Pseudobacteriovorax antillogorgiicola: one gene and its partner. The protein of the gene in region 1 interacts with the protein of each later gene in a pairwise test. Links are inferred from orthologs where the notes say so. Each region holds a gene or a part of one and is shown in the gene's direction. Other genes may lie near its edges. The genes, in order: mrdA and B9N89_RS10935.

Region 1 (15,920 bases):
ACCGAACTTGGCCGCGAATGCCTATGCCAGCTCACCAAGTATCGACTTCACTATTACATCACTAAGCAACGGCGAGTTCGACGACCCTTGGTACTTCGAAGCATTTGACACAAATACACTGACAATTGATCTTGGCTCTGAAACAACCATTGAAAGTATCAACTTGCATAACCTGATGTTCAGCAGCAGCTCGTCTCAGACGATTGCTATCCAAGGTGCAAGCAGCGGCAACGAATCCGCTGACTTTAGTGAACTTATCGCCACTACTAGTGCGACACGATATATGAGTTTGTCATTGACTAGCCCCGCGACCGTACGCTGGCTGAAAATTATTGCTAGTTCTACACTACTTGATCTTCAAGAAGTCTCGATCCAATAATTCACTTCGACCAGAACTAAACATCAAGTCCTTGGTGAGTCGTGGCCTCTACTTCGGAGCAACCGCTATACGAATGACAGGCCCACGTTCAAACTGCAAACGGTCACCATACTTCAAGCGAATGACACCTCGCTCTCCGTCAAGGGCCAGAATACCGCTCGCACAGTGGTTTTCGATTTCAAGATCCCCCTCTCCATCAAAGTAGCCTTTGGCAACTTCGTTTTTCTGATTGTCGAAGAGGTAAAGCTCGCGCACAACAAATTGCAAGCGATCATCTATAGGATCTAGAGTTTCTCCCCCAGCAGCACTGATAGCCGCGGTGCTTCCAGTAGCCGTTGCGACCCAAAGACCACTGGACTTTTGGATCTCGATTTTATCCTTAAACGTAAGTTTGTAGCGAGTTGTTGAAGCTGGGTTTGAATTCGTATAAAGGAAGTCATTAAGTACAGGGAAAGTGGTGATCTCGGAGCGATCTTCAGCTTTGAAGACTCGGGCATAGATTCTATGACGTGATTGAAAAGTCAAAGTCCCCTGATGGAAGGCATCTAGAATGCTATCCACCTCTTCCAGGCCACCGGCACACAAGTAGCCAACGCTTGACTTGGATGACCGAATACCAATCACCGGGGTATCTGTTTCTACAGCATGACTCGCGGACAAGAGCGTCCCATCGCCTCCCACACTGATGATTGCCCTAAAGTTTCCATCGGGACGCATATCGCCTCGTTGGATCTCCATCATGGGAATCGCAAGTTCCTGCAGTTTTTGCCGAACTCGGTCCAGGCACTCATAGTGCTCGTCATGAGACTCACGCAAAATCTTGATCTGAGCATTGCCCAAACCACCACTCTCAGCTTGGCTCTGGACCACATCACCATGCTGCTCAAGGTTGGTGGGCTTGCGAATGACTAGTACCGTCACAGTTCACCTCATTTTTCCAACGGACCTGAAAAATTCAGCTGAATCTTAGAGCCTACCAGTGGTAGCAGACTCTTGCCAATGATACAGATGCATTTTTCAATCCCGTTTTTGGCTATAGTATACCGCAGGGAACCGCGTCAGCCACTAATAAGAGGGCTGATCGCGGCTTCTTGGTCGACTAAGAGCCCGATTGTGATCTTAAGATCGCATCGTACTGCATATACTCTTCGTTACGATAGATACGATTCGCATCCTCGTAGGTTTTCTTCACATCTTGCGTCAACTTGTTGTACATCCAGAAGGCTTCGAGAAAACGACTGCTATCAGCCAACTGCTCAAGCTCGTCGCTGCTCATTTTCTCAACTTCAGCCCCTTCACGGGACTTGAGACGCAGGATGTAATGGGAGCCACTAGCCTCAACAACTGAATCAGCAACATCACCAGCCTTCTCTAGGCTCAAAGCGGCTTCCTTAAGCTTAGGATCTGAACCGAGGCCACCTGGCAGAAAGCGAGCATTCAATGCGAACTCACCGGTTGTTTTCCATTCAAGGCCAAGCTCTTTGAATACAGCCTCATTACCCGACTTAGCAGCTTCGAGAGCCTTCTCCGCTTGAGCCTTCGCTAGTTCAGGGCGCTTATCCTTGCTGACAAGCTTGCTGGCAATACTTCGTTTTGCATCGTCGAAGCTCGTATTCACTGCTGGCTTCGTATCTTCCACTTTGATGATGTGAAAACCAAACTTACTTTCCACAATATTGCTGATCTCGCCCTTATTCATAGCAAAGGCAGCTTCCGAGAATTCCGGCACCATGTCACCTTTCTTGAAGTAACCTAGATCGCCACCTTTGGTTTTACCACTGGCTTCGTCTGTATACTTCTTGACCACGGCTACGAAGTCGCCAGATTTTGCTTCCTTAAGAACTTTTTCTGCCAAGGCTTTCGCATCTTCTTTCGAACGCTTGGCTGCATCTCCAGTCGCCCGGCTTGCACCTTGGAAAGCAATCAGTACGTGGCGTGCTTTCACTTGAGCTTCTTTATTAAACTCTCTAGGATTCTGGTCGAAGTATTTTCGAACTTTTTCTTCGCCACCATCAGCTAGAAAAGCATCAATATCTTCGTCACTGACGTTGACGTTAACATTGCTAGGATTGACCTGGACAAACTCGACGTTGATCTTGGTATCGGTGAGAAGCTTATCAAGCTTCGCAGCTTCCCGAGAAACCCGATAGGTATCAGTTACAAAAGATCGTAGTTTACTGTTCACCAAGCTGCGGCGAATCTCTTCTGTGAAACTAGCTTCGGTGTGTCGTTGGGAACGAAGGTAGCGTTGGAAAAGCTCTGGATCGAACTTGCCTTGCTCGTTCTGGAAGTACTGCCCCTCAATAATCACATTGGCAACTTCGTCATCTGATGCATAAAGGCCATTGCGAACCGCTTCTTTGTAGTACACAAGCTGGTCAACCAAGCCATTCACGACTGCCTGTGAAATACCCAATTTGACTGGGTCAAAGTTATCTTTAAATTGCTGCTGCGCCTGTTGTGTGCGATTGATATGAGCACGGCGGAACTCCAGGGCTGAAACATCCATCCCGTCTACGCTTGCAGCCACTCCCGAGGGTCCGATCAAACGGTTGCCACTAGGCTCGCAAACTCCAAAGAACGTCATAGCGCCCACTGCCAAAGCAAGGATGACGTATGCAGGAATATTGCGTTTTAGTTTCCCCGAATCTAGGTCGCTTATATCCTTACCCTTCCAGCTAAACATTCCAGTTCCTTTCTATACCTTTGCTCAATACATTAATGTTTTACGATGGTTCCAGTCTTGTCCCAGGTCACAAACTAACTTGATTGACAGGGTAAAGCCTAGCAGTTCGTGATGATAATCACCCAAGAACCGTCTCCGCAAGGAGCTTCTCATTGGAAGCCGATTTGCAAAGCATTTATGTGTAGCACAAATTCCCACTATAATATAAGCCCTTAGGCTCACTTATTACGATAGGTATGTCAACTAGGTTTTCCTAGTCTTGTCTCTCGTTAGGAACGGGGGAATGGCCTATGCGGAAGGAATCCATTTTCCTTGTCTTAAGAGGAAAAAAATACAACTCTTTGTTTGGACGCGACAAGGGTTCGTGGTTTAATATAAACACTGGCTAGTGCAATTACGACAGGAGACACAGAATGATATTCGACTGGTTGGCTGGTATGTTTTCGAACGATCTCGCTATAGACCTTGGAACAGCCAACACTCTTGTTTATGTCAAGGGCAAAGGAATTGTGACAAACGAGCCGTCTGTGGTAGCTGTTCAACGAGACGTCCGCGGCGGAAAGAAAATATTGGCAGTTGGTAAGGAAGCAAAGGACATGTTAGGCCGGACCCCTGGTTCGATCGTAGCTGTTCGCCCCATGAAGGACGGTGTGATTGCCGACTTCGAAATCACTGAAGCGATGCTTCGATATTTTATCGAGCGAGCCCATAATCGTCGCACTATGGTGAAGCCACGAATCATAATCTGTGTCCCTTACGGCATCACCGAAGTCGAGAAGCGCGCTGTCAAAGAATCTGCTGAGTCTGCCGGTGCTCGTGAAGTTCATCTGATCGAAGAACCTATGGCTGCGGCAATTGGTGCTGGCCTTCCGATTTCGGAACCCAGTGGCAATATGATCGTCGACATCGGTGGAGGCACGACGGAAGTCGCTGTCATCTCATTGGCTGGTATTGTCTATTCCAAGTCCGTTAGAGTTGGCGGCGATAAGATGGATGAAGCCATCGTCAACTATTTGAAGCGAAAATATAATCTTCTGATCGGCGAAAGAACCGCCGAGCAAATCAAAATCGCCATCGGCACGGCCTATCCTGATGAAGAGATCCAGACCATGCACGTGAAAGGTCGCGATTTGGTGGCTGGTATACCCAAGACGATCGAAGTAGCCTCCGAAGAAATCAGAGAAGCTATTGCAGAACCTGTGAACACAATTGTCGAGACAGTGCGCATCGCTCTAGAGAAAACACCTCCTGAACTTGCTGCTGACATCGTAGACAAAGGTATCGTCCTCGCAGGTGGAGGAGCGTTGATCAAGAACCTTGATATCCTCCTTCGCGAAGAAACAGGGCTCCCCATCATGATCGCAGAAGACCCTTTGACAGCGGTTGTTCTCGGTAGCGGTAAAGCTCTCGACCAGATCGATATCCTCAGCGATGTGACGTTAACCTAGTGCCCGAGTCAACTAATCGGATCGATGTTTGGATGAGGCACAAGCCGCTGGCTGCGGATCAGTGCTCCTTCGAAAGGAAGCACTGTCTGTACGATGGGAATCCGTCTCTAACAAATATATCAATTTCGCTTGGCTCTAGATTGGTCGGAACATGATAACTCCTCGCACCCGTATATTTTGGCGATTGGTTTTGATTTCATCACTCCTTTCGCCTTTCGTTTTTTTCGCATCAAGCATGCAGCCTTGGAGCACGACAAGCAGCCTTGGAATGCTTCTCCAAGAGGTCGCCTACCCATTTGAATACGCCTGGAACACCACAACAGGCTTTGTATCATCCACCTGGCGACACTATATTGCCCTTAGTGAAACTGCTAAGGAAAACACTGATCTTCGTAGTGAAATCAACGGCCTTAAAACCAAGATTCTAGATTACGATGAAAAGGTTCAAGAAATATCCAGGCTCCGAAAGCTATTGGGTTTCGTTCAGCACTACGATCAGCGACACCTAGTTGCCGAGGTTATCGGCAGCTCCAAAGACTCTGCATTTCGATCCTTAAGGATCAACAAAGGGGAGTGGGATGGTGCACGGGTAGGCATGCCTATTGTGACCGCTGATGGGGTAGTCGGACGCATCATTCGCACGGGCCAGAAATTCTCCGACGTTCACCTTTTATCGGACTCTAACTTTAATATCGATATCCTACTCCAAAGGACCCGGGTTCGAGGGGTCCTCCAAGGCTATGGCAGCCATGCTATACTGACGCTCAACAGGCGAGCTGAGATTCGGATCGGCGACACGGTGATTACATCAGGAATTGTCGGCGGCTTTCCCAAAGGCCTACCTGTTGGCCGAGTGGTAAAAATTAGCTACGAATCCGATCATATCTCGCAGTCGATCAAGGTCGAGCCTTGGGTTGATTTCGAGCGAGTGGAGGAGGTTATCGTGCTTGAAACTCACGATCCAGAAATCCAGAAAATTATCGAGAGTGCTGGTAAGGATTGGTTTAAGAGGCAAACTGGCAATGGAGAAGGCTAATGTCGAAGGGTTGCGCCCCAACCCAACTATAGTGCAATTCAAACGCTTTCTCCAAGAATTGCGGCCACGACCCAATTCGGGTTACTTCTATCGCGACGTCTTTTATCTCGTAGCGATTGGCTTTATCCAAAATACCATAGTACCCGCGCTGTCGGTGCTGGGGATCACCATAGATCTGATGACACCATGGATCGTGATCACCGCTATCCGCCAAAACGCCCTCCCTGCAACGGCCCTAGCTTTTATCGCTGCTCTGATACTGGAGATGCGCTCTACGGTGCCCGCGGGAATGTATTTAGTCATCTATTGGATCACGGTGAACCTCATCATACAAGTGCGCCTAGCCCTTTCTTGGCGCCATCGTATTCCTTGGTTTGTCACCTATCTGCTGGCTGCTGTGTGGGTCCATCTATTCGAAGTTTTTGTTGTATTTATGAGCCGAGGTATGGAGAGCATGACCTTGGTTTTCACAATCCAGCAGATTGTTAAAATTGTCACTGCTGTTGCTTTTGGAATGTTTATCTGCCAAGAGTGGCTAAGGTTTGATGCTGAAGAGCCGGTACCGCAATGAAACGTATTTTTAATCAAGAAAGCATCCTTGTTGAAAACCGCTTTATATGGGCGAGTCTTATTGTTGTTACGATTGCTGGCTCGCTTTTGTTCAGGCTCTGGTTTTTGCAGATCTATAAAGGCGACTATTATCAGAGCGTTTCTGAGCGCAATCGAGTGCGACGTATCGAGATCCCGGCCCGTCGTGGCATTATTTACGATCGTCATGGGGAAGTTCTGATCGGCAACCGGCCATTCTATGATCTGGTCTATATTCCTCAGTATGTTCAGGATAAGGACACTACGTTTAAGGTCTTATCTCGTCTTTTGCACGTGCCCGTTAGTAGCTTTGAAAAACGCCTGCGATCGGGTCGTGGTCGACCTAAGTTCTTGCCGATCAGCCTCAAACGCAACCTGTCTCAACACGAGGTCTCCACGATTGAAGCTAACAAAGTATTCCTACCCGGGATCGAGGTCCGCGTCGCCCCCAGGCGGGACTATACTCCAGAGATTCCTCCTCACATGGTGGGCTATCTGCGAGAGATCGATCAAGAAACTTTGGAAAGCCTCAATGATAAGCTGGGCGATAACCCCTACCTACCAGGAGACCTTGTCGGCAAGCAAGGTTTAGAATCCGAATGGGAGTCCTATCTTCGGGGTAAACGCGGTTATCGCCTCATACAGGTGGATGCCTATGGTCGCCAGACCCAAAACTCCGATCAAGAGTGGCAATTTCCTAAAGTATCGGCGACCCCTGGGTCTGATTTGATCCTTACAATCGACAAAGAGCTTCAAAAATCAGTGAAAGAGGCATTTAATGGTAAGTTCGGAGCCGTGGTGGTTCTCGATCCGCGAACGGGTGAAATCTTAGCCCAAGTGAGCGAGCCAGGGTTTGACCCCGAGATGATGCAAACAGGGCTGTCTCAAGAAGACTGGCGGAGGCTCACAAGCAACCCCTTTAAGCCATTCCTCGATAAAACAACAGGAGGCGAATTCCCTCCAGGGAGTATCTACAAGCCTGTGGTTGCCGCTGCCGCTCTGGAAGAGAAGGTCATCAACACAAGTACGACCTATCACTGCCCAGGATTCTTTACCTTAGGGGATCGCACTTTCCATTGCCACAACCGGGGTGGTCATGGCCTCGTTAACCTTCGCAAGGCCTTGGTCAATTCCTGCGATGTCTTCTTTTATCATGTTGGTGTGGAACTCGGGGTCGACCAGATTGCTCGTTATGCTAAAGCTTTTGGCCTAGGTGAACGACTCGGCGTCAACCTCAATACGGAGCGCCCTGGGCTTATCCCCACCTCCGCTTGGAAGCAGTTAGTTCATCGTTTTCCCTGGACAAAGGGCGACACTCCAAACATCTCCATTGGCCAAGGCTACAACCTCATGACACCGATGCAGATGGCAAACCTCTATGCGGCCCTTGCTAACTCGGGAGATGTTTGGCGACCGTTTCTGGTACGTAGTGTGACGAATCACATCGGTGAAACCGTGCTTGAAAAGCGCCCCGAAAAAATTAAAACCGTGGATATCGTCAGTCCCAAAACCTTTGCCACCATGCGAAAAATCTTGGGCTATGTGGTTACCGATCCCAAAGGGACTGGGAAAAAAGCTGCTGTCCCCGGGCAGACGGTTGCGGGTAAAACCGGGTCGGCTCAGGTGGTCGGACTTAAGAAGAACCGGAACCAGGATGACGTGAGTCGCAAGTGGAAGGAACACGCAATTTTCACTGCATTTTCCCCTGTTGAGAACGCTGAAATCGCTGTCGCTGTTGTATCTCAAAATGACAAGATTGGTGGTGGTGGCCGCGCTGCTGCCCCCATCGCTGGTAAGATCATCCAGCGCTACTGGGAGTTAAAAGACATCCGCAAAGCTCGAAAAATCGCCCTAAAAAAACAAAATGAGGCCGACCATGCCAAGCAATAGCAAAGTATTCCGTTTGGGAGAGGATAGCCTCAAAAAATCATCCGGTCATCAAGTGAGCTTCCTGGTGCTGGTTTTCTTAGCTTTGTTGTCTATTGGTTTGATCAACTTATACAGCGCCAGTGGTGGCAATCATTACTTCTGGGCCCAGCTTCGCAATATGGCAGTTACGGTAGGAGCATTTTTTATCTGTGGCTGGCTGGTTCCTATTAAAAAAGTGAATTCCTATGCCTACTGGATTGTAGGTACAATTTGCCTCATGCTTCTAGTAGTCCTTGCTCTCGGGCGGATTGCAGGAGGTGCCCAGCGTTGGATTTCCTTGGGGCCGATTGGCTTTCAGCCATCAGAATTTGCCAAACTGGGCACAGCAATTGTGGTGGCTCGATTCTTTGCAACCCATAAGAGCGATCTACCCTATCGCATCAGAGACCTTAGCCCGATTCTAGCCATTGTCGGCTTGATCTTTGCGATGATATTCTTACAGCCTGACTTCGGGACTGCCGGTATCTGCCTTCTAATTGCCGTATCACAAATGGCATTTGTTCGGATCGACCTTCGCAGTATTGCCATCGTTCTGATCTCGTCACCATTGGTTGCCCTTTTAGGCTGGCATCTGCTTTTGCGACCCTACCAGAAACTTAGGATCTTAAACCTCCTGAATCCTAACCTTGATCCACAAAACACAGGTTATAACTCCATTCAATCCTTGATTGCAGTTGGTAGCGGCAACCTGTTTGGCAAGGGCTTCATGCAAGGCACCCAAGCCCACCTAAAATTCCTCCCCGAACGCCACACCGACTTTGCCTTCTCGGTCTTCGCCGAAGAGCATGGTTTTTGGGGTGGAGCAGTGGTTTTCGCCCTGTTTGGCTTTCTCACGTTCACCGCCTTGGACATTGCAAAAAACACCAAAGACACATTTTCCGGAATGCTCGCCGTTGGTGTTGCCTCATTCATCTTCTGGGAATTTGTGATCAATGTCGCAATGGTACTCGGCGTATTCCCCGTTGTGGGCTTGCCTTTACCATTTTTCTCCTATGGTAGCTCCCTCCTTCTAACCGTTTGCGTTGCTCTGGGACTTCTGGTATCGATTAACCGCACAAGATACGGACTGTCGAAAACCTAATCCCCGGAGGTAAAGATGAAGGCTCTAAACCAGGCTTTGAACGAGATCTCATCGAGTTCAAACGGCCCTGAGGCAATACGCCAATTTGCTTACTATGGAATGAGCGATTCTCAAAAGGCGCAGTATGTGGCTGAGGGCTTCGAAGCATACCAGGGTAAGGTTAGAGAATTACTAAAGAAGGATGAGACTCTTTACATCTTTCATACCGATCGCCTGACTGCCTTCGACAAGTACATCGGCATGGTGCCTTTTAAGGGTGCCATCCTTTCTGAAATTTCCCGCTTCTGGCTTCAAAACGTAGCGGACATCGCCCCAACTCATTTGGAAGCTGTCATCAATGAGCGAGTGTTAAAGGTAAAAGCTTGCGAGCCAGTCAAAGCAGAGGTGATTGTACGCGGCTATATGGCAGGTAGTATGCAGCGTGCCTATCAAAAAGGTATCCGTGAGTTTTGTGGGTGTACACTTCCTGATGGCTTGCAAGACTACCAACAACTCCCTGAGCCAATCATAACTCCTACGACCAAGGCCGCAGCCTTCGAACATGATGAAGATGCCTCACCAGAAGAGCTGGTAGCACAAGGGGTTTGCACTGCTGATGAGTGGCAGCAAATATCAGAGCTTGCCTTCAAACTGTTCGCCCGAGGTCAGGAGGTTTATGGGGAAAAAGGCTGGATTCTGGTCGACACCAAGTATGAGTTCGGCCGGGATAAAAACGGCAAGATTATAGTGATCGATGAAATCCATACCCCAGACTCAAGTCGCCTTTGGGTCAAAGCTAGTTACGAAGCTCGGGTTAAAGCTGGAGAGGCCCCTGAAATGCTCGATAAGGAAAATGTCCGACGCTTTCTGATAAGTAAGGGATTTAGCGGGGAAGGCTCTGTTCCGGAAGTTCCTGCTGATGTCTTGGTATCTCTTGCTCAGGTCTACCTTAGAGTCGCCGAGACTCTCAAAGGTGAGCAGCTGCAGATCAGCCTCAGCCCCGACCATATAACTATCTAAAACTAAAGAAGTTGCTTCCCAGGAAGCAACTTTTTCATCAATATCTGCCAGCGCTTACCGATGGTCCTCCCGTACAGGAGGTATGACCATGGTTCAGAAGAAAAAAAGCCCCAGACGGGTCGCCACGACGCAACATCAAGGAACGCCCTCAAGCATCGTCACAGCTCTCATTGTGGCGTTGCCCCTATTCACAGCATTTGGAATTCGTGACGCTCTTCTTGCCAATCCCAATCGTCTCGGCCTCTTTACGATGGCCTGCTTGCTGATCCAAGGACTATTCCTTTGCTTCTTTTGGAAGCGCATCGCAAGTGGCCTTAAATCTTTCGTATCTTATATATTTGTGTTTTCTATTTGGGCCTACATGATTGCTCAGGCTGTCTCATCTTTTATTCCCATATCTCACTTTTGGATCGGTTTGATACCGTTGGCGTCAGTTGGCGGAATTGGAGTTTTGCTCATGCTTGCCTGGGCACAAGACTCAGGCAAAAACCCTAGTAACGGCTTAGCTGTCTTAGTAAGCCTGGCCTTGATTGTCACCACAGTTATCAAGATCCAGATGCCTGACACAGATTTCAAACCAATGGAGCTTGCCGCAAAAAAACCACCGATCCAAGAATTTGAAGAGGGCACGATTCGAGCAGATGATATGGACGACACCATTCATGCCAGTGATGACCATGCCAGCGATAATGATCCCGCTGCGAGTGAGCCGAAGCACCTAACAGATACGATAGACAGCTCAATGAGCCATGACTCGCCTGAACCAGAGAAGTTTCTGCCTGTCGCCAATGAACACTCCCAGCACGATCAGGCACTTCAAAATCGCAACCATGAACAGATATCTGAGAGACCGATACCGAAGATGGCTAACGATCGTCATGTGGAAAAGCTACCTACTAAACCAAAGAAACTTAATCCTTCTCCTAGGCCTTCTAAAAAGGCAGCCCGATGGGATTATCGTGGGAACCGTGGCCCCCATCAATGGGCCAGACTTAGCTCTGATTATAGGGTATGCAATCGTGGGAAAGAGCAGAGTCCCGTGAATATCCCTAGCGCGTGGGATCTATACGATCATATTCGAATCTTTAACCGACCGATGGACTACGAAATTGTCGATGATGGCCATGGGATCAAGGTGCAAGTTAAACACGGAATTCAAACCTATATCGCCAAAAGACCTTATGAACTAAAGGCAATCAGCTTTCATAGCCCCTCTGAGCATCAATACGAGCGACGCTCATTCCCTATGGAGATTCAACTCAGACATGAGAATAAACAGGGTAAGAAAGCCTTTATCGGGGTGCTAGTCACTGAGGGCAAGCACAATAGCGAACTGGACAAGGTGTTTCAATACCTGCCCAAGTCACGCCATCAGCCAATCGCCCCTACGGATGAAAAGATTGATGTAATCAACTTTCTGCCAAAAAGCTTAAAGTCATTTCACTACTTTGGCTCACTCACCCATCCTCCCTGTACCGAGGGGGTCAATTGGAATGTGCTTAACAACCCGATCGAAATGTCGAAGGAACAGATTCGCTCCTTCAGAGCAAAGTATCGAAACAATGCAAGGCCCCCACAGCTGCTCTACCATCGCAGCTAGGTGCGATGACCTGCTCAGTCATCGTTGCAGGTTTTTATGCTTAAGACTTCTTTAGGGTAGGTTCCAGGCTTGACTTCCAGGGTATTATATCTAAAAGGCTTACCGTAAACAGCTTTAGCAAACGGTAGTTTTGCTTTCAGAAGGCAACGCTGCTTGTTGATAACGTAATTTCGTGCACAAAGAGCGACCCAACCAGGCTCAACCTTACTTGCATCGTCGGGCTCCGGGACCAAATACCACTCACACTTGTCTTTGTGGTACCAATCACAACCGACTAAGATCAATGCAAAAATTAACAAGCACCATCTACTCATAATGTACCTTGATTTCAATGCGTCGGTTCAAGCCTCGGCTTTCCGCAGTGGCGTTGCTAGCCACAGGGCGGGTATCTGCATAGCCTGCTGCAGATAGTTTAGTCGGGTCAAAGGTGGTTTTGCGAATGAAGAATTTTAAAACGTTGGATGCCCGAAGAGCAGACAGATCCCAGTTCGATCCCTCTCCGTTAAAGGGAACGTTGTCTGTATGGCCTTCAATGGTGATGGGTCGATTGAGTTCCTGCATCACGCGTGCCACTTCCTCTAGCTCGTCCAACACTTTCTTATTCTTGATTTTGTAGGAGCCTGGGTTAAAGAAATGAGATGCTAAAAGACGGACTCGAAAGCCATCACGATCACGATGAATCGAAATGATTCTTGCTTGGCCTTTTGCTTGAAGCTCTCTAAATCGTTGATTCCCATAAAGCCTCAAATCGATCAATTCAGAGACCTTTTTCATTTCACGGCCAATAATTTGGGAATAGTCTGAGCTACCGGGAAATTTATTGTCTTCGTGGGGCTCTTCCCGATCCCCTTTCATATTCTCAAAAATACCGAATCCTGTGTCCGTAGGCCCAACCCGACGATTTTCAGGAATTTCTTCCATGACTTCATTAAATGCTTCCTGAATCGATGCCGCTGCTTGCTCTACCTGGCTGTCCTTGGCACCCTCTTCTTTCAATGCATAAAGTACCACAAAAACCGCAAACAGCAGGGTCATCATATCAGCAAATGATACTAACCAACGTTCATGGTTTTCAAATTCAGGGCACTTTTGCTTCTTAGCCACTCAAACCTCGGCTAGCCATCTTCACCACCAGCCTTCGACGTGAAGATTCTTAGTTTTTCTTCTATCACTTTTGGATTTAAGCCCGAAAGAATACCCTCAATGCCGATAATCACCATTTCATAGGCATAGTTTTGGAGAATTAGCTTTCGTTTAAGCTTCTTGCCAACGGGAATGCCCCAAATATTGGCGAATCCTACTCCGTATAGAGTCGCAACGAATGCCACAGATATACCAGGCCCGATAAGCTCTGGTTGATCGAGAACATTCATAACCTTCATCAAACCAATAACAGCACCCAAAATACCAACCGTTGGAGCCAAGGCACCAAAATCTTCCCAGAACTTGACAAAAACTTCACCCTCTTCCATGGCAAAGTGAGCTTGGGTTTCTAGGGTCTCAGTCAAAACATGAGGGTCCGTACCATCCACCGCCATCTTCACCGCGTTTTTTAAAGGATCAAACGTAATACCATCGCGCTTTTTCTCCAGGGCTAGAATGGACTCTTTTCGAGCCACCTGAGCTAGGTCAAGGATTTGCTCTAAAATAGCATCCCGGTCCGCTTCAGGATTTTTGAGCCAGGTGCCGATAGCTTTGAAGGCATTGATAAAGTCGGGTAAGGGATAAGCGACCAATAACGCCCCAAAGGTGCCACCAATTACAATAAACACAGATGGTGGGTTGATTGCAATTTGTGGAATGAGGTCAGTCGCATGCTTAGCAACCATGCCAGCGATAATCATGCCGAGTGCGACAATGGGCCCCAAGAGGCTCGATAGATCCATTGGATAACCTCATCCAAAGTGTATAAACACGCATCCCAGGTTCTATTATATCTGTCTCGCCGGAAGCCTAGCAGGTAATTACTGCCTAAGATGCCTATCAAGCCTCGCGATGATTTTCCGATCGAATTGACAGAACCGCTGAAGGGTCGTCATGAAGGCAAAAAGAATCTACTGGCTCATCGAAGCCAGGCATATGAACGAACAACATGAAGCAAAGATCAAGCTTCTAAAAAATAATCATATTGTTCCCATTATCCTTCATGACTTCGACTCCCTGTTCGAGCAATACAATCATAGGCGGACGAGCGTCGTGATCATTGGGGATGAGTTCAATGACAACGACCTATATTCTGGCTTTCAGCATATACTCGACCAACCAGAGCTAGCAGGTACCCGATTTATTGTTTCCTTATCACGATCAGACAACGATCTCGTCCACAAAGCAGTCCAACTTGGCTTTCGTGATATTCTCCCTTTAGATTTGCAAGATAAAGCTTGGCTCCAACGATTTGATTTTGCCAGTTCCGGTACGGGTGCGACCTTTGCTCAACCAGTTCCTCAGATGACTCTCAGAAATATTTGTGCTGTGAATATCCCTGCTCGCATGGTTTGGATCGGTGCAGACCATATACGTTTAGAAACTCGCATGAAAATTGACCCCGGCTCAAAGTTTAAACTCATGGGCGGTCTAGCGGAGTACTTAGGCACCAAGTGGCTAACCCTTACGGTGGTAGAACACCAGCGCACCAACCTACGCTATCGTTTCTCTGACGCCTACATTTGCCATTGGAGTTTGCCTGAGGCCCTCAAGACGAAACGAAAAGACCTTCTTGAGGGTCTATTTTATCAAAAAACCAAAGTACCTCATAAAGCTTATGTTGCGATCAGTACTTACGACATTCGCAATCAGCTGATTTCCCGACTCAAGTCACCTCAAATTGATATAAACGTCGCGCTCCATAAAAACAGCATGGCTGAAGAACCTCGATTTTTGAATCCAGATATCGTATTCATCGAGGAAAAGTTGACCAAAGGAGCCAACAAAGAGCTTTTCAACACTATGATGAAGCATATTCGGGACGATGCTCCAATCTATATCGTAGGACGAAATATCGATCAAACCTACTACAGTTACTGGGAAGAGCAAAGGCAACAGGAATTCATCTATATGACTCGCTTTACCCAAAATTTCTCGGCGATCGTGCACCGCAAGTTAGAGAAACTAAATCACGACTCTGAAACTGCCACAACATTCTACATTCGAAAAGATCATGCTCTATCCTTTGCTGAAATCAATTTATCCGCTCGTTTGGTAAAGATTCACCCAGAATCAGTCGAGCTAGCTGTTCCCTATGAAATAAGCAACTATGGGATCTTAGGAATTGAGTCACCATTACTACGAAAAGTTTTATCGCGAGCGATCTATGCTAAAGTCACAGCAGCGTTTCACCATGACGACCCAGACATTAGAAACTTCCCTTACCGAGTGCATGGCTATCTATCAGACTTGCTTAACCAGGATCGAGTAGCACTCGCTGAACATGTTGTGAGGCTCTTTGGGGAGCACATGAAACGTCAGGTTGAAAATCTCAAGGTAGCCCCCCTTAAATTCGAAGAGCAGCGCACCCCGGCGCCTCAAGCTGAAGACAGCGATATCATTATTTCTCCACCAACAGATGTTCCCGAGGAAGTTAGTCTCAAGGAAGATGATGTTCCCATTCTCTACCGGCCAAAACCCAAAGACACCCGATCTGGATATCAAAAGTTTGTCGATGGCTTTAAGAAGTATGGCCGGGATTTGAGAGTCTTAGCCATTGCTATTCTCATCCTTTTAGCATTCTACGCATTCGTCTTCTACGCCCGCCCCCCTGTGACCGAACAAGGCCGAGTTTACTCCGAGCAGCTACTCAAGTTTCAGCAACGTTTCCAGCAAGATCGCTGAGATTTAGAAACAACAATAAATTCCTGTTATTATTACTATTATATGCTACACGCCACGATTCAAAAATCTGTAGAAAAACCTGACAGCTCACTATGTCCCGTACAGCCCGATAGCCAAAAAGAGTTCTAATCTGCAACAATCTTAGGATCTTACGTTTTGGTACGAATGGCCTCCGCCTTGCATTTTGTTTAAGGTACCAGACCCAAGTCTGTTGATCCCGAAGTCGAGCGGAAATTTGTAGAAGTGGAGCCCGTTACAATGCAACGATTAGTCTTTTTACTCTTTAGCTTGTTCGCTAGCGAAATGGTGCTAGCCCAGCGACCGATAGTTCCTCTGAACTATTCAA
Region 2 (15,880 bases), on another replicon or contig:
GGCGATCACCTCACCCAGGTCCGATGCATCGGTAGCCTGAGGGATAAAGCTTTGGTCAGGAACAGGGTTGGTGACATTGCTCGGTCTCTTAATTTCGATGAATTTGTCACCCAAAAAACCAACCGTCCGAACTATGACTTTCGAGCCTTCAGGAATAAAGACGTCTTCATTGATTTCCATTCCCACCCGGGTCGCGTTCTCATCCAAGCGAATATAAGCAACTTTACCGATGGTCACTCCGTTTGTTTTTACATGGGTTTTTTCCAGAATGCCGGTAGCATCCTTAAGTATGGTATAGTACGTGTTCATGTCTTGCCGGCTGAACATATCTGGCCGCAAGACAAATACCGCAAGTACCGTCGCAGCAATACCGAGCAGTGAGAAAAATCCAACTTTATATTCTAACGAACGATCACCCATTACAGTGGCGGCTCCTTTGTCCCTTCCGTGACTCTTTCATCGACCCAACGCTCAAAAAGCTTAACGTTGATAATGGTTTGGAAGGAAGTTTGGGTTTTAGATTTTGATAAATAATGGCCTATTGTCACATAAACTCCATGGGACCATCGACCTTGCCCGAAAAGAACTGACGGATCACAGGATCACTTGTATTGCGAAATTCTTCGGGGCTAGCAGCCAACTGAACCTTACCTTTATAAAGCATGACAACATTTTCTGAAATATCCAAGGCAGCTTTCAAGTCGTGAGAAATCACCACCGATGTCAGTTCTGGGTTATTTTGATTCACAGCGACAATCAGCTCGTCAATCATCTCTGAAACCAAGGGGTCCATTCCCGTCGTCGGCTCGTCATAAAGAATGATTTTAGGCTTGTGAATTAATGCCCTGGCGAGGCCAACCCTCTTTTTTTCTCCGGTAGACAGTTCACCAGGAAATTTTTTTTCGATTCCAGGGAGGCCGACCATGTCCAAGACCTCTCCGACCCGATCTTTGAGTTCATCAAATGGAACGTTTTCATGCTCTAAAACTGGAAATGCCACGTTTTCAAAGACAGAAAGACTATCGAACAACGCTGCGTGCTGAAATAACATTCCAATCTTGCGACGAATCCTCTTCAGGTCCTCGATCTCAAAGTCAGTAATATCCTCGCCATCCACAAAAACCCGGCCTTTGGTGGGCTTTAGAAGACCCATGATGTGCTTGATCGTCACCGACTTTCCTTCACCGGACTTGCCAATGATGACAGTGATCTTGCCTTTAGGAATCTCGACATCAAGATCATCAAGAACTTTAAAGGAACCAAATTGCTTTGTTACGTGTTCAAACCTAATCATACTCTAAAGCACTATCTGTATATAGGTTGTGATGAAGTCTACAAGCAGAAGGACAAGTAAGATTGTAACAACTGAATTCGTTGTTGCCTGCCCCACACCTTTAGCTCCACCCTTAGCCGTTAAACCAAAGCGGCAAGCGAACAATGCGATAATGCCACCGAAAATAATAGCCTTTTGAAGCCCACTCCAAATATCACTAGGGCTGACGATATTCACCATCTTTTCGAAAAAGGCCCCTTGATCGATATTGAAAACAAAAATCCCAATCACCACTGATGCCATCTGCCCTACGAGGTTGAAGATGGAAACCAGCAGGGGCAACATGATGACACTCGCTATCAGCCGAGGTGCCACAAGATAATTGATTGGGTCCACAGCCATCGACTCCATGGCGTCGATCTGCTCATTGACCTTCATTGATGCGATTTCTGCTGTCATGGACGCCCCCGCACGACCCGCTAGCAAGAAGCCAGTGATCAAGGGGCTTAACTCCCGCGACAGAGCTTTGCCGTTGGCTGCACCTAACATGCCTTCTGCACCAAAAATGACAAAGATCGTTCCCACCTGAAGACTCACCGCAGCGCCGATGAAAAACCCGCATATCAGAACAATTGTGAGAGATTGATTACCTATGAACTCCATCTGTTGGAGCACAAGGCGAAATCGAAACGGCGGGCGAACCACTTGCACCACAGATTCTTTAATAAAAATAGTAACTTCGCCAATAGATGCAAGGCCTGAGAGAATTTTTTGGCCAAATGATGAGATACCCTGTTCGACAATATTTTGCTCTGCTTGTGTCTGACTCAAGAAAGCTCCTTTCACGCCAGGCCAAATTCATTCGCCATCATACACCGCATCACGGGGACTGCCTAGGTCTTTAGGAACGCTCAGGCTTTTCAGACAAGCGCTTCCCGTGGATTCTAGATCTTTGCAGCACCCGCGACAGCATGAGAAAAACTTAAGAGAGATTCAAGAGAGTGAATAAACTGTTTATGCTCTTCAACTTTAATCATGGGGGTCCGATCACCGAAGGTTCGTTCCATATGGCTCTTTAGCTTCGCAAGCAGATCCTTGCCGTGATCCCTTTTCTTTAGCAGTAAGTTTACCCCAGGGGTATTTCCAGCCTTTGGATCGTGTTCAAAGTGAGCCAGGCTTTGTTCCAGATCACTTGCTAAGCAGCGATTGACGAATAAGCCACCCAACGGAAATTGGTTGCGACCTAGCTCATCGAGCAGACATTCTGCAGAGCGCACAGCAGCGTTGTTTGGTGCAGCAACTAAGATAAAACTTGTATCGCTGCTTTTCAATAGCTCGGAAACTTGATTGCCTGCAACGGCAAAGCCTTTGATGACATCTTCCATAAGAACTAGAAATTCCGATAGCAACTGCAGCATCTTCACCCCAGTGACATTCGAAATTCCAGACATCAAGCGACCACTCGCTTTCAAGAGCTTGCCCGCCCCCAATTTTTGTGCCATGTAGAAAGGCTTGATGAGCCAAGTCATGACACCCCCATCGGTAAAGCCTGAAAGGGCATCCGGCCGCTGTAAAAAATCCAACGCATGGGTGTCCGGTGGAGTATCCAGCACAATCAAATCAAAGCTCTTATCCTCAGACATACTTTGTAACTTGGCAAGAGCCATATACTCCAAGGGTCCGCCCAAGTTTGCAGATACTTCTTTATAGATACTGTTTGCGTAGATCTTATCTTTAACTTTTTGTGATGGTGCCCACTTTTCAACCATCTCATCGAAGACAGCCTTTTGATCCAGCATAGCGCCATAGACGCTGCCCGTGACCCCGCTATCAGCAGCAAACTCCACCTTGCTTAAGCTACTGCCAAGTTTAATTCCCATAGCATCGGCAAGGCGTTTAGCAGGATCGATACTCAAAAGCCCGACCTTCTTACCAAGCATCGCTCCTAAAACGGCCAGGGCAACCGAGGTTGTCGTCTTGCCGACGCCTCCAGACCCCAAGGTGACAATGACTCGATTATTTTTTACCAGATCCAGCACTGGCCCTGAAATGTCACTTATATTCAAAACGAAACCCCTTCAGCTTGATCGAACCAAGACCTTGCAAATTGCCCAGAGAGTGGCTCATCAACAGCGCCCAAATCAGGAAGCAAAAGAAGCTGTGGCTCTTTTTGCAGCCCCTGGTAGATATTATGCAACCCCTGCTTCAGACGTTGCAGGCTCGAAGATTCAGATTCTAAGCGGGCTTTCATATACCGAACAGCAAGCTCCATAGAGCTAGCAGATTTTAGCGCTTGCTCTTCCGACTCATCAAGCAGCAAGCAACGATTGACGATCACATGGCTGTGGGGCACAGGAATCTCAGTCTTAAAGCGCTCTGAAAAGTCTATCGCTTCGCTAACGATCAAATTTTCGGGCATCGTCACTAATACAACTGAAACGTAACGTTCATCGAAAATGAAGTCTTTGACCATTTTCGTTTCTTTGATCACCGGCCCTACCATTCCTGAATCTAAAACTGCATCTGGAGTCTTGAGTAAACTCATGAAGTGCCCCGATGCAAAGCCATCAAGGACAACCATGTCAAAGTTATGTTTGTCATCCAGTTGACTAAAGTAGTAGAGTCGCCCCAGAAGCGTCAGCTCCGAGATGCCAGGCAGCATGTTAATGAAGCTCTTCACAAGGGGCTTGGTAAAAACTTTTTCAAAAAGCTTAGCAAAGCCAAGGTGCAGAACTACAAAGTCACGGAAATTGTCTTGTGGATTCAGATTTATGGCAAACAAGTTCGGACTAAGCTCTTGCAGTTTATGCCCGACTCGCTCTTGACCAAATAAAGGCGCAAGCTGCTCTTGGGCATTGGACTCGACCAGACAAACTTTTTTGCCTTGAGACGCGGCGTACTGAGCGATAGACGCAGCCGTGAGCGATTTGCCTATTCCTCCCTTACCGGTAACAAGAACTAACTTCTTTTCAAGCAGACTATTCAGCAGGGTCAACTCAACCTCCGCAATCAGAGTCGCGGCTAAACCGCTCCCAAAACAAAACTACACCCAATGCTACTCACGAGCTGGCCTACTTTGTCAAGCTCTCTAGGATGTTAACCCAGGCATTTCTCGCAATAATTTAAGGCGATAGAGGACGAATGTCACTACAACCACGACTCATTGGCTGGAAAGGGGCGTCACGGAGCTTGATTCAGCTGAACAGGCTTCCGGGACGACGAGCCGAGACGACGACGTTAGGGAGTGAAATTAGCTTTTAGCCTCGTCGTCTTTGTCTTCTTTATTGTCCTCAGATAGCTTCGGAGTATCTTCTTTGATTCCCTTTTTGAAGTTCTTAATACTTTCGCCTACAGCACCACCAAGTTTGGGCAACTTGGAAGCTCCGAACAGAAGTACAATCACACCTGCAATAATCAGCATTTCTGTCGCGCCAGGTAAACCCATTTAAATACTCCTTAATCAAGAAACAAAACTATGTTCAATGCTTCAGAGGCTGTCTGAAAAGTCCAACCCCTGCGATATGTCTCGATAAAAAGCCTAAGTTTGATAAATGATCTTAGGTTTTTTCATCTTCATTAAGCCTTGATAGTAGGCTTTTCAGACAGCCTCTTAGTACATTTTAGTTTCATTCGGCCAGCGGGTATAGACCCCTACTCAGCCTTGTCTAATTGCTCTAAATTTGTTTGTCCACTGTGCCTTGTGGCAGCAACAAAGTATCGCGGAACGTGCCCTGCGACAAGTACCTGTTTTAAATATAGTAAAAAGGTTTGTCTCTTTTTTTCTAAAGAACTGCCAAAAAAGTTTACCTTTTCCAAAGCCTGCATCTGGATTTCGTCAAGCTTGCTCGAATCATGAGTCAAAATGTAGATGGCTCCCATTTCAAGGGTAGTTTCGACCCTCCAAAATCGAAGACTCCTACCATTCATCATATTGAGGACCACGCGGTCCTGAGGCACGACTTCATTGACACGCCCTAACACTAGAGGCCTCGACGGCCCAAAATGACCGCTAATAATGTCGTGGGTGTCGCGGTTCATAATACTGAAGGCAATGGAAATGGCTTCCAGCCGCCGCACCCGATCGGTTGAATAGAGTACTTTGGCTATCTCTTCATGGAGGTCTTCCCACGAAACGACCTTTTTGTCTTTAGCAACAAATAAGCTCCGCATCGCCAGCAAGTGATACCAAACCCTCTGGCTGATATCTTCTCGGATCTCTTCGATGCCATTCAAACGGCAGTAGACGAGGAGATACTCCTTTGTCGACAAGGCTAAACCCAAGTACCAGGTCGACTCCCGGCTGCCCCTTAAGCTGCCCTCTGGCCACATGTCGAGCCATGGACAATTTTCTATGTAGCTATGGCCAGATCGGTAATAGTAGTTAGGGTTAAACTCTGATTTTCCCATGATGGTATCGTAGCGTAGCCAAAGCCCAAGGTAGGCCCCAAAATAGTCAAGATCTTGACGGCTCTGGGTCGAGTCCCCTCGATCCAATTCCGTTTTTTCGAGCAAGACGATACCCAAGTTTTGATTGGCATATTTAACAGGTACCAGAGTGTTCAAGCTAGGAGACTTGCCATCGCGACTCTTAGCCTTGTCTTCTTGGTTGCTGCCGCCCGCAATATCAACGGTACCTTCCAAGACCATCGTATCTTCCATATCTTCCGACGGAGCTTCTACATTGCCAAGGCTGATCGACGATCCCCCATCCCGTCCCTGAAACACGGTACTTGCAGACAACTCATGATCATCTCGATTCCAAGGAGCATCGCCTTCAGGAATAAAAAGCGTCGACCTTACCGCCATGTAGGAGCCCGCATAATCAGTAATCAGCCGATTGACGCGAGTGCTACGCTTATCGCTTGAGAACGGTGAGGGATTCTCCTGCTGCAAGTGAGGTTCTAAGATCAAATGAACAAACTTAAATGAATAATTCCTGCGTAAGGCTCGTAGAGACTTATTAAGGGCATCCACCGACGGCAAATCTTTGGATAGAGCACCATGGGTCAACGCGATGGCTTCCTTGCCAAGCCGCGACAGCTGATTTTGAACACGGTCATCTTCACTATTGGAAACTCTTTCAGACCCTGGCACAGGGAATTTATACTCTTCTAGAACCGATGCTGCCATATTCTCAAGCATGGATAGACCTAAGTTTCGAGCATTCATATGCATCTTATAGATATACTCTTTTCGGCTCATCTGCTGGTCTTTAAGCAAGTGCCGCCCGAACCAGTACTGAGTGATGAGCTCAACGAGCACATCCTGAGATACCCGCGATGCTTTAAGGGCGCGATCGTATTTTACTTTTGTTGCCTTGCCCACGAGCAGCTCTTCTAGCCGCGCTTGCACCAAGCAGGGTGCTGGTCGGCTTTGGAACTCCCGCTGCGATGCCCGTCGATCAATGTAGCGAAATTCGTCCTTCAGCTCCCTCATATCCCAATCAAAGTTTTGATACTCATGGGTGAAAATGCTCGGAAAAAACAATAAGAAAATCATGGTAAAGTCTTCTTCATAAGGAAACATAAACCCATGAGTGAAACTGGTATAGGTCTTGAGCGACTTCAGATATGAGGTGTAAGCTTTTTCGATCTCACCCATTGAGAAGAAAATGATCGTTTCCGCCATAAATAGGAATAAGCCCTGACGGCGCGCACCGACCTCTTCCCGGCGTTTTAGGTAACCTTTATGCAAGACAATCTGTTCCCGGGCATCCTTCAAAAGCAAACTGAATAAATAGATACACACCCCTCGGGGGCTCAACCAGTGCCTCGTCCTAAGGTGGAGGGGCAGCTGCTTCACCAGATGGGCAACCTCTTCATGGCGGCCCTTGGTCATGTGCTGGTACATTCTAAAAAGAATGCCTTGTACTATCAGTTGCTGACTGTTCTCGTAGCTGACATGGCGCATAGCTTCGGTGATATTAGCTTCGTAGTCTTCAAACTTGCCTTGAAAATGGTCGAGTGTCAAAGTTCTCATAGAGAGGAGATAACCATACGTTCTCTCCAGACCTTCCTTCTTTGAAAGGGCGATCGCTTCATCCACCACATAGTAGGCAGCTTTCTTGAAGCCAAAGTAGCCTAGAATAATACCTAAATCGCCGAATGTCCGCAGGACTGCGTCCGGACTCGCCTTGCCGCGAAGACATAGTCGAAGGGCCCGCCAGTGATAGGCCAAGGCCAACTTTCGATTTTGGGTTAGGGCGATCGCCTGACCAAGATGATAAAGCTTTACAGGATGAAACCCTTCTTTGGCGAGGTCGCGGCGCTTGTTTAGCGACTTCGCTAAGATATTCAACTTTCGAAGAATCGAGCTTTTTTCTCCGAAAACTGCAACTATAAGTGCTTGCAAATAGAGGCGTATGATCTGGCTCCAGTGAGGCCTTGCGAGGGGCATTTTGAGTCGCTTTAAAACGAAGTCGAGTTGCGTTAGAGACTCTGAAACGACCCCATTCAGCATCCCGAAATAGATCATCTTATAGGTTACAGCGGAGAATTCGCTCCGTGTTGGATTGAAGTGGAGTAGTTCGCCATAGAATTTTATCGCTTGGGAGTACTGCTTCTCAGTCCCAAGGACGTCACCCAACTTATTGAGTACATGTTTTTTCATATTGGCTGTCTTATTGCTGTCCAGAAGATGGAACAACTTGTAGGCATTTCGGAAATAACGCTCAGCTGAAACTAAGGCGCGGATCTCATAAGCCTTCTCGCCGGCCATCACATTGTACTTGAAAGCCAGCATGACAATATCTTGCTGAGCTTCCGCTTTCGCTCCCGGATTTTCACCTAGAGCCTGATTAAAGTGGTGAGCAAGGGTAAACACCGTTTGCGTTAAGGGTTCAGGTAGCAAGCTTTGCAGTTTCAGGGCGATCTGCTTATGTAGCTCCTGCCGACGCTCTAGTGGAATCGCGTCTTTAATGGACTCGCGGATGCGATGGTGGGAGAAAGCAAATGATTTGCCAAGGTGTTTCAGATCGTCAATATCATTGCTTCGAACAATAAGGTAGTCGGACATCGCTCTCTGCAAAGCTCTCATCACCGTAATGGCTTGCAGGGAGGCATCCGTCATAAGCATTTCAAAGTGGAATGATGTTCCCACGACCGACGCGACTTCTAGAACCGACTGATCAACGGAGTCGTACTCTAGGACACGATTCAAAGTCAGATCGATAGAATCGAGAAGAACCTTGGTATTTTTGATAGCCTTGGTGTCATAGCTCCATACCCCTGAGGTTTCGTCAAGACTAATAAAATCTTTCGCTACCAATGAGCGAACCAGCTCAACGAGATAGAGTGGATTACCTTTGGTTTTTCCCGTCAGATACCCGACAAGGTCGGACTCCAATTGCTGCTCAGTGTTGAGCATGATTCGTGTCAGCTCCCCTACGGCTTCAGGCTCCAAAGCTCCCACATGCACCTCGCTGTAGCGACGGCGTAGCTTTTCAAACTTTTGAACAAAGCGGTGAAAATGCTCCTGGTCGTGGGAAGCGCCTTCACTATAGCTGACAATTAAATAAAATCGTTGTGAGTTATTGTGACTAAAGAAACGATCCACAAGCTCAATGCTTTTTTGATCTGCCCAATGCATATCATCGAATATAAATACGATGGGTTGATTGTCAGAAGTGAGACAGCGAGTGAAATCTGAAAACGCTTTGGCAAAAGCAGGGAAGTCGAAGTCTCGATCTAGCTCATCGTGGGCGCCCAACTCCACGTCCTCAATGTGGTCGTAGATATAGGGCTTCAATCCAGGTACAACCTTAGCAACCAAATCCGCGGTATTGCCCAACAACGCCTTAACCTTGCTTCTGATCTCTTCGGCTTCCAGCTGCTGACTCTTCAAAACCTTAATCAAATATTCGTTCAAACCATTGGCAAGGGCATTGAATGGTAGGTTATTTTCATGGCGAGAGAACGATGTAGACACATAGCGAATCTTATGTTTTGCGAGGTAAGAGCGCATCTCATTGAGCAGGCGACTCTTACCACTACCGGCTTCGCCATGGACAACCGACAAGCGGCTGCGCCCACGGCCTTTAGAAATCGCGGTATAGTTATCCACTAGCAGTTGGAACTCTTTCTCTCGACCAATCAAATCAAGGCTACCAGTCATGATTCTTAGACCATCATATCGCGCTAGGGCGGTGGAAACATCGAAGAATGCAAGGCCTTGGTGGAAACAGCGCCGGGCTTTCTGTAAGTCAACGTGGAGACCGAAGGCCGTTTGGTAGCGGTCGTTGGGATGTTTGGCAAGAAGCTTGAGGACGATATCGTTGATGTAGTCAGGAACCTCAGGACGGAGCGTCGAGATTGGCTCTGGCTTCGTATATGCATGTTCGCGGGCCAGTTTATCCTTCGAACCCGCAGCAAACGGCGGTCGACCAGCAAGGATCTCATACACGACACAGCCCAAGGCGTACAGATCAGAACGGTGGTCCACAGGGGCATCCAGATATTCTGAAGTCTCAGGAGCCATGTACATTGGGGTGCCTGCAATATCGCGGGCCCCTTCAAACTGGTTGATTTCAGCGAGCTTTGCAACACCAAAATCCAGTACTTTGACCATCAGATCACTGTTTTGATCGTCTTCCTTTAACGAGCCTCCGACGATGATATTCTGGGGCTTTATATCCCGGTGAATGATGTTTTTGCTATGGGTGTACTCCAGTGCAGAGCTAACCTGCAAACCCACTTGGAAAAAGAACTCTAGGTCCTGCCTTCCTTGTTGCAAAGTTTTCTTTAGGTCCTGCCCTTGAGCGATTTCCATAACGATGTAGTAGCCCCCAGATAGGGCTTTGGACGCGCCGGGTTCGATAAGACCCAACTCATGGAAGGAAATAATATTGGGATGGTGGAGCCGGCTCATCAAAGCGGCTTCCTTTTGAAATCGGAGTAAGTCTTCGTAGTTTAGCTTGCGATCCCGAACGATAACTTTGATTGCCACATTTTGCGAAGGATCATCAAAGGGAATAGCAGAGTACACCCGCCCCATACCACCGGCACCAATTTCATTGGTGATACAGTAGCGGTCGGCTATGATAGCTCCAATAAGCTTGCTATTCCTTGCCACTAAGACCCCTGAAATACGCGACTAATCTGCATATTTTACCATGCGACCAAAATTCGATTGTGTGTAATTTTATCGTCCTGATGTATTGATCGGTGGGATTGGTAGCAACTTGAGCTTCACCGAGCTAATATCTCTTTACTTAAATGGTGTTGCTGATAAAACAGATGCGGAGCGTCTGCTCTGGAATGAGAATTGTATGCAAGGATATCATATGTCAAATACTACCAGTACTTCCGAAGGCACCTACGAACCCAACCTCGTTCGCCATACCAAGATCATTGGCACCCTAGGTCCCTCATCATCTGACTATGAAACTCAAAAGAAGCTGGTAGAAGCTGGGCTCAATATTGCCCGGCTAAATTTTTCCCACGGTGATCACGCTACACATTTGAAGAATATCCATTCTATCCGCCAGATCGCCCAAGAAACAGGCAAGCCAGTTGCGATTCTCCAAGACCTTCAAGGCCCCAAGATCCGTGTTGGCAAGCTCATGGGCGATCAGATGCAGATTGTCAAAGGAGAGACTTACTCCCTGCGCTATGGTGTCGAACAAAAAGAAGCGAAGGTGATACCCATTGACTACCGGGGCTTGACTCATGACGTCTCTAAAGGTCAACGGGTCATGATGGATGATGGTCTTCTGATCTTAGAAGTGACTGATGTTAAACATGATACAGTGCATGTCACAGTCCAAGAAGGCGGTACGCTCAAGAACCGAAAAGGGGTTAACTTTCCTGATTCCAAACTCTCGCTTCCGGCTATGACAGATAAGGACAGCAAAGACCTCTTGTTTGGCATTGCAAATAATGTTGACTATGTAGCTCTCTCCTTCGTTCAAGACCCGGCTGACATCCGCCAGATCAAGTCCATGATCCGAGCCCTCGGTTCGGATGTTCCCGTAGTTGCGAAAATCGAAAAGCTGCCAGCGATCGATACCATCGATGAAATAGCCCAGGAAGCTGATGGGCTGATGGTGGCTCGCGGCGATCTTGGTGTAGAAGCCAATGTCGAGCGTGTTCCGAACCTGCAAAGGACCATCATTCGAGCTGCTACAAAGCACGGCAAGCCGGTAATCATAGCCACTCAAATGTTAGAGTCCATGATCAAAAACCCCCGCGCCAGCCTTGCAGAAGTTGCTGATGTGGCCAACGGTGTTCTCGACGGTGCTGACTGCCTTATGTTATCTGGAGAAGTCGCCAGTGGCCGTTACCCTGTTCAGGCAGTAAAGCGGATGTCTGACATCATTAAAGAGGTCGAGGCTTGGACTTTCAAGAGGCCATCACGATTTAGCCTTCAAGAAAGACCATCACGCAAGGATTGGGAAGTTAATGAATCCATCGCTCTTTCAGCTTGCGAAGCTGCTGATGCTCTAAATGCCAAAGCCATCGTATGTCTGACACTTACAGGCTCTATCGCACGCTCTATTTCCAAGTGGCGACCGAAAACACCGATCATTGCAATCAGCCCTCGAAAGGACGTTTCACAGCGTTTAGAGATGGTTTGGGGGATTCAAGGGATTCCCAATCCGTCGTTCTACAACACCGACTCTCTTCTGCAAGAGCTGCCTCGGGTATTAAAAGAACTTAATGTTGCTGAGTCTGGCGACGTGGTTGTGATCACGGCTGGTATCCCCATTAACAAGATGAAGCCGACCAATATGATCAAAATCAACCGCATTCCGTAGCATCATACCCCGAACCTGGTTGCGCCCTTGCTCCTTGCTTCGATAGAGCATCATATCCGCAGCCTTGATCGGGGTCTCAGTGTCCCCCTTGTAGCCTGAAGGGATCCAGGCGAAACCGATACTCGCCGTCATGTTAACGACACAGCCATCATAGACAAAGGGCGCCTCTTCTACTTTCTCCCGGATGTTTTCTGCCAGTTCCATGGTCGCTTGGGGATTGTCGGAAGGCATCACAATAATGTATTCATCGCCACCATATCGAGCGGGAATCACTCCTGGATAATGACTGCAACTCTCTGCAATCATTTTCCCAACTTCTCCGATTACGTAGCTTCCCACAAGGTGGTTATTGGTATCGTTTACCATCTTGAACTTATCTAAATCGAGCATCATGATGCTAAAACCTGAGCCTTGCGACAAAGCTCGCTCGAAAATCTTGTCGTATTCTTTACCGAAAGACCTCATATTGTGAAGGCCTGTTAGTTCGTCGGTCAGAGATTGGATAAGAAGTCTATGATTGGCAGAGCGCAGCTCATCATTAGCAATCTTAAACCGAAATACTGCATGAACTCTAGCGCATACCTCTCGCGGGCTTGCCTTCCGATCGATGTATTCATCAGCTCCAGACTCTAAACACCGAACCGCCAAATTTGGATCAACTGTGCTTGCACCTTGTAGCAGCACAATACCTGTGTGCCTCGTTCCATCAAGCTCTCGAATTTCTGTGCAAAAGGATATTAATTCATCTAGTTTTGAACCGAGCTTGACGAGGATTATATCTGGATAGAAACCGTTATAAATGTTCAGAGCTTCTTCCAAATTTGCAGCAGACCTAAACTCGTAAGTTATACCCAGGGTGGAATCTGGTGTATGATGGGATGGAGAGGTAAAGTAGTTCTTTAGGCTAAAGACCTCTTCCGCCTTCTCGACGATGAGCATTCGCATCGATTTTTTATCTAGCTTTAGCAAGTCCGTACCCCGAGGCAGACATCCCTTTCTGAAGCATACACTTCAAAGGGGCCATCGGTAGACAAAGTTAAAACTTAATTGCAAAACTACAGGCTTTTTTTACAGACTGGAATGATTGATAAATTCAAAGAAACTACTGAATTCACGTGGAAATGTCGAATTTATCACAGAGAGTTCGAAATACTAACTTTCAAATTGTGACTCATGAGTAAGAAACTACAGGATCTATCGGATACCAAGATTGAGCGCATGGTTCGCAACCATAGTTGGCGCCCGGGATGGTTTGCGTTCAAAATTAGCGTTCTCCTAACCTTTGGCTTTTTGAGTGTAGCGTGTGCAGGCATTGGAATCTGGCTCTCGAATCTAGGTGTATTCGATCTTAGCGAAAAAGACCTTACCGCGATCACTGAATATAAGCCCATGGACAACTCTGTTGTCTTCGATAAAGATGATCGAAAGATAGGTGAATTTTTTAGTGCCTACTATGTTTATACCAAGCTAGAGGATATTCCAGAACCGCTCATAGAAGCCGTCTTAGCTATCGAGGATCGAAATTTTTATAAGCACCAGGGAATCGATGTCAAAGCTATGTTTCGGGCTATGGTCAGCATCATTCGCACCAAATCGATCAGCCAAGGGGCATCAACAATCACGCAACAACTGGTTCGCAACTTCTTGCTAACCCGAGAAAAGACGTTTGCCCGAAAGATCAAGGAAATTGCCCTTTCTATGCTCCTGGAGCAAAAGCTTAGCAAGGACAGAATTCTAGAAATCTATCTCAACGCACTCTTCCTAGGTCATGGTTCATATGGTGTGGGTGCCGCTGCCAAGCGATACTTTGGTCGGCCTTTGCAAGAACTTGAAGCTCATGAGCTAGCATTGATCGCAGGTCTTTTCCAATCACCCAGCGCCTACAACCCACATCGAAGCCCTAAGAAAGCCAAGGCGAGACAGCGAAAAGTCATCATAGCCATGGCTCGCTCGGGCTACCTCACCGTTCCTCAAGCGAAGGAGCTTTTAAAACGCAAGCTCAGCTACACTTCATACAACCCTATCAATACTCAGGTAGCCCCCTACTTCATCGACTATGTTCGTGAGGAAACGGCGAGGCTATTGGGTCAGAACGTAAAAAACAAAGGCCTTCGAATTCACACCACACTGGATCGAGACCTCCAAAAAAAGGCTCGGGATACAATCACGGGCAGTAAGCGATTCTTAGAAGAGTCCCGCGCGTATTTGCTTGGTGATCTTGATCAAAAACCACCTTCCATCGAAGCAGCATTACTAGTTACCGATCCCAAGACTGGCCATATATTGGCTATGGTTGGGGGTCGCGATTATAGAAAGACACAATTTAATCGAACCGTCCACGCGAAGCGCTCACCAGGATCAAGTATTAAGCCGGTAGTCTATTCTTTGGCTCTCGAAGAGGGGTTTAAGTGGTCGGACATGCTCTATGTATCGCCGATTGCTGTCAAAGACTATCGCCCCAAAAACTACTCAACCCAAAGCTTTTTAACCGAAACGACCCTACTTCGCGCCTTCTATAAATCAATCAACACCCCTACAGTAGAGATTGCTCAAAAGATCGGTCTCGATAAGATATTAGATCATGGCAAACGGATGGGTATTAAGACCCCTCTTAAGAAAGAGATCGGCACTATTCTCGGTGGCTCCGAAGTCACCATGTTAGACATGTCTCAAGTCTACGGCACCATTGCCAATCAAGGGCAAAGGGTCGAGACCATTGCCATCACTAAAATTACAGATCGCAATGGTAAGGTTCTCTATGAGTCCCCACCACCGGCAACGCGCCTTGACCGTGCCTTGAGTGTACCCGTTTCTTACCTCATGGTAGAAGGCCTCCGATCTGTCTTTAAATACGGAACGGCCTATAACTTTAGGCGTCATGCTGCCTATGCAGTTGGGAAGACAGGCACATCAGACCAATCCAAGGACAATTGGTTCTGTGGCTTTACTCCAGAGCTGGTGGCAATCGTTTGGGCTGGTGTCGAAAAACACCAAGGCTTCGAACATACGATTTCTGCAACGACTTTAGCGTTGCCAATCTGGAGTTCATTCATACAAAAGGTGATGGTGGATCGAGATGAGGAACAGTTGCCATCGTTTATCGTGCCCGAAGGAGTTATCGAGGCCAAGGTTCACCCGAAGTTCGGTTACCGCGATGAGTCGGGGATCACGATGCACTTTCTTGAGGGGCAGGAACCTGAAGCTCAAAACTCGAACCTTAAAGTTATCAGCCGCTCGGGCTCGTATCGAAGCTTATTTGATAGGTAGAATTCCATGAAGCTCTTTGGCCACTTTTCCTTTCTTCAACTAATTTTCAGGCTCTGCTTAGATGCTCGGCTGTGGAAAGTCTACATATTAGCTACATCTTTAGGCTGGCAAGCTAGCTCCCTTGGCAGCAACAGCAGCTTTGTGGATGACCCTGTGGTCGATCTAGCCATGCCCGGCACCAAAGGCCAGATTAGTCAGAACAAACTACGTCGATGCCAGCATCAATTTAGTGAATCTATCAGCTACTATCAAAAACTCTACAAATTTTTGCCAAAGGGTTGGCAACCAAAGGCAAAAACAGCTTTTCTAAAACTCAAAGATCGTCAGGCTTCAGACTGCCGCAAACGCTCGGTACAACGAGCCGTCCACGGCACCCTGAGTCATCATACTGGGAAAATAGGAGTCCTTGCCCCACTTCAAGGCAAAGACCGCGACCTTGGGGTTCATTTTGCGGAGGCCATCAAAACCTATTATAAGGACGTTAAATTATTTGAGAGGTATGGTGTGCTGGGCGACTCTCGAAGCCATGCCAAGGCTTTTCACCAGCAGCTGGCCAAACTCGTTTTTGTTGATCGGGTATCCATTCT

The links.
Region 2: the proteins of mrdA (region 1) and B9N89_RS10935 interact in binary tests that used the Escherichia coli proteins (3 or more experiments, as listed by UniProt). The link is inferred for Pseudobacteriovorax antillogorgiicola from one-to-one orthologs.

Annotation. Positions count from the first base shown.
Region 1 is NZ_FWZT01000010.1:2,385-18,304, forward strand. What follows is about bases 5,573-8,571. They hold mrdA (penicillin-binding protein 2), read left to right. Parts: upstream 5,573-6,116; coding sequence 6,117-8,027; downstream 8,028-8,571. Other genes in these bases: B9N89_RS14105 (hypothetical protein), read left to right, coding at 5,573-6,120; rodA (rod shape-determining protein RodA), read left to right, coding at 8,014-8,571. Outside these bases: B9N89_RS14080 (hypothetical protein), read left to right, coding at 1-379; B9N89_RS14085 (NAD(+)/NADH kinase), read right to left, coding at 428-1,300; B9N89_RS14090 (peptidylprolyl isomerase), read right to left, coding at 1,479-3,065; B9N89_RS14095 (rod shape-determining protein), read left to right, coding at 3,479-4,513; rod shape-determining protein MreC, read left to right, coding at 4,749-5,549; more of B9N89_RS14105, read left to right, coding at 5,536-5,572; more of rodA, read left to right, coding at 8,572-9,147; B9N89_RS14120 (phosphoribosylaminoimidazolesuccinocarboxamide synthase), read left to right, coding at 9,163-10,146; B9N89_RS14125 (carbonic anhydrase), read left to right, coding at 10,235-11,746; B9N89_RS14130 (hypothetical protein), read right to left, coding at 11,761-12,045; B9N89_RS14135 (OmpA/MotB family protein), read right to left, coding at 12,053-12,850; B9N89_RS14140 (motility protein A), read right to left, coding at 12,862-13,632; B9N89_RS14145 (hypothetical protein), read left to right, coding at 13,784-15,574; B9N89_RS14150 (tetratricopeptide repeat protein), read left to right, coding at 15,833-15,920. UniProt on the Escherichia coli protein: Catalyzes cross-linking of the peptidoglycan cell wall. Responsible for the determination of the rod shape of the cell. Is probably required for lateral peptidoglycan synthesis and maintenance of the correct diameter during lateral and centripetal growth.
Region 2 is NZ_FWZT01000007.1:83,590-99,469, reverse strand. Bases 12,788-15,746 are described here. They hold B9N89_RS10935 (transglycosylase domain-containing protein), read left to right. Parts: upstream 12,788-13,199; coding sequence 13,200-15,293; downstream 15,294-15,746. Other genes in these bases: B9N89_RS10930 (type 1 periplasmic-binding domain-containing protein), read left to right, coding at 15,300-15,746; B9N89_RS10940 (GGDEF domain-containing response regulator), read right to left, coding at 12,788-12,971. Outside these bases: B9N89_RS10980 (MlaD family protein), read right to left, coding at 1-420; B9N89_RS10975 (ABC transporter ATP-binding protein), read right to left, coding at 545-1,294; B9N89_RS10970 (MlaE family ABC transporter permease), read right to left, coding at 1,298-2,104; B9N89_RS10965 (ArsA family ATPase), read right to left, coding at 2,218-3,339; B9N89_RS10960 (ArsA family ATPase), read right to left, coding at 3,336-4,268; B9N89_RS10955 (twin-arginine translocase TatA/TatE family subunit), read right to left, coding at 4,524-4,718; B9N89_RS10950 (serine/threonine-protein kinase), read right to left, coding at 4,925-10,342; pyk (pyruvate kinase), read left to right, coding at 10,554-12,026; more of B9N89_RS10940, read right to left, coding at 11,916-12,787; more of B9N89_RS10930, read left to right, coding at 15,747-15,880. UniProt on the Escherichia coli protein: Cell wall formation. Synthesis of cross-linked peptidoglycan from the lipid intermediates.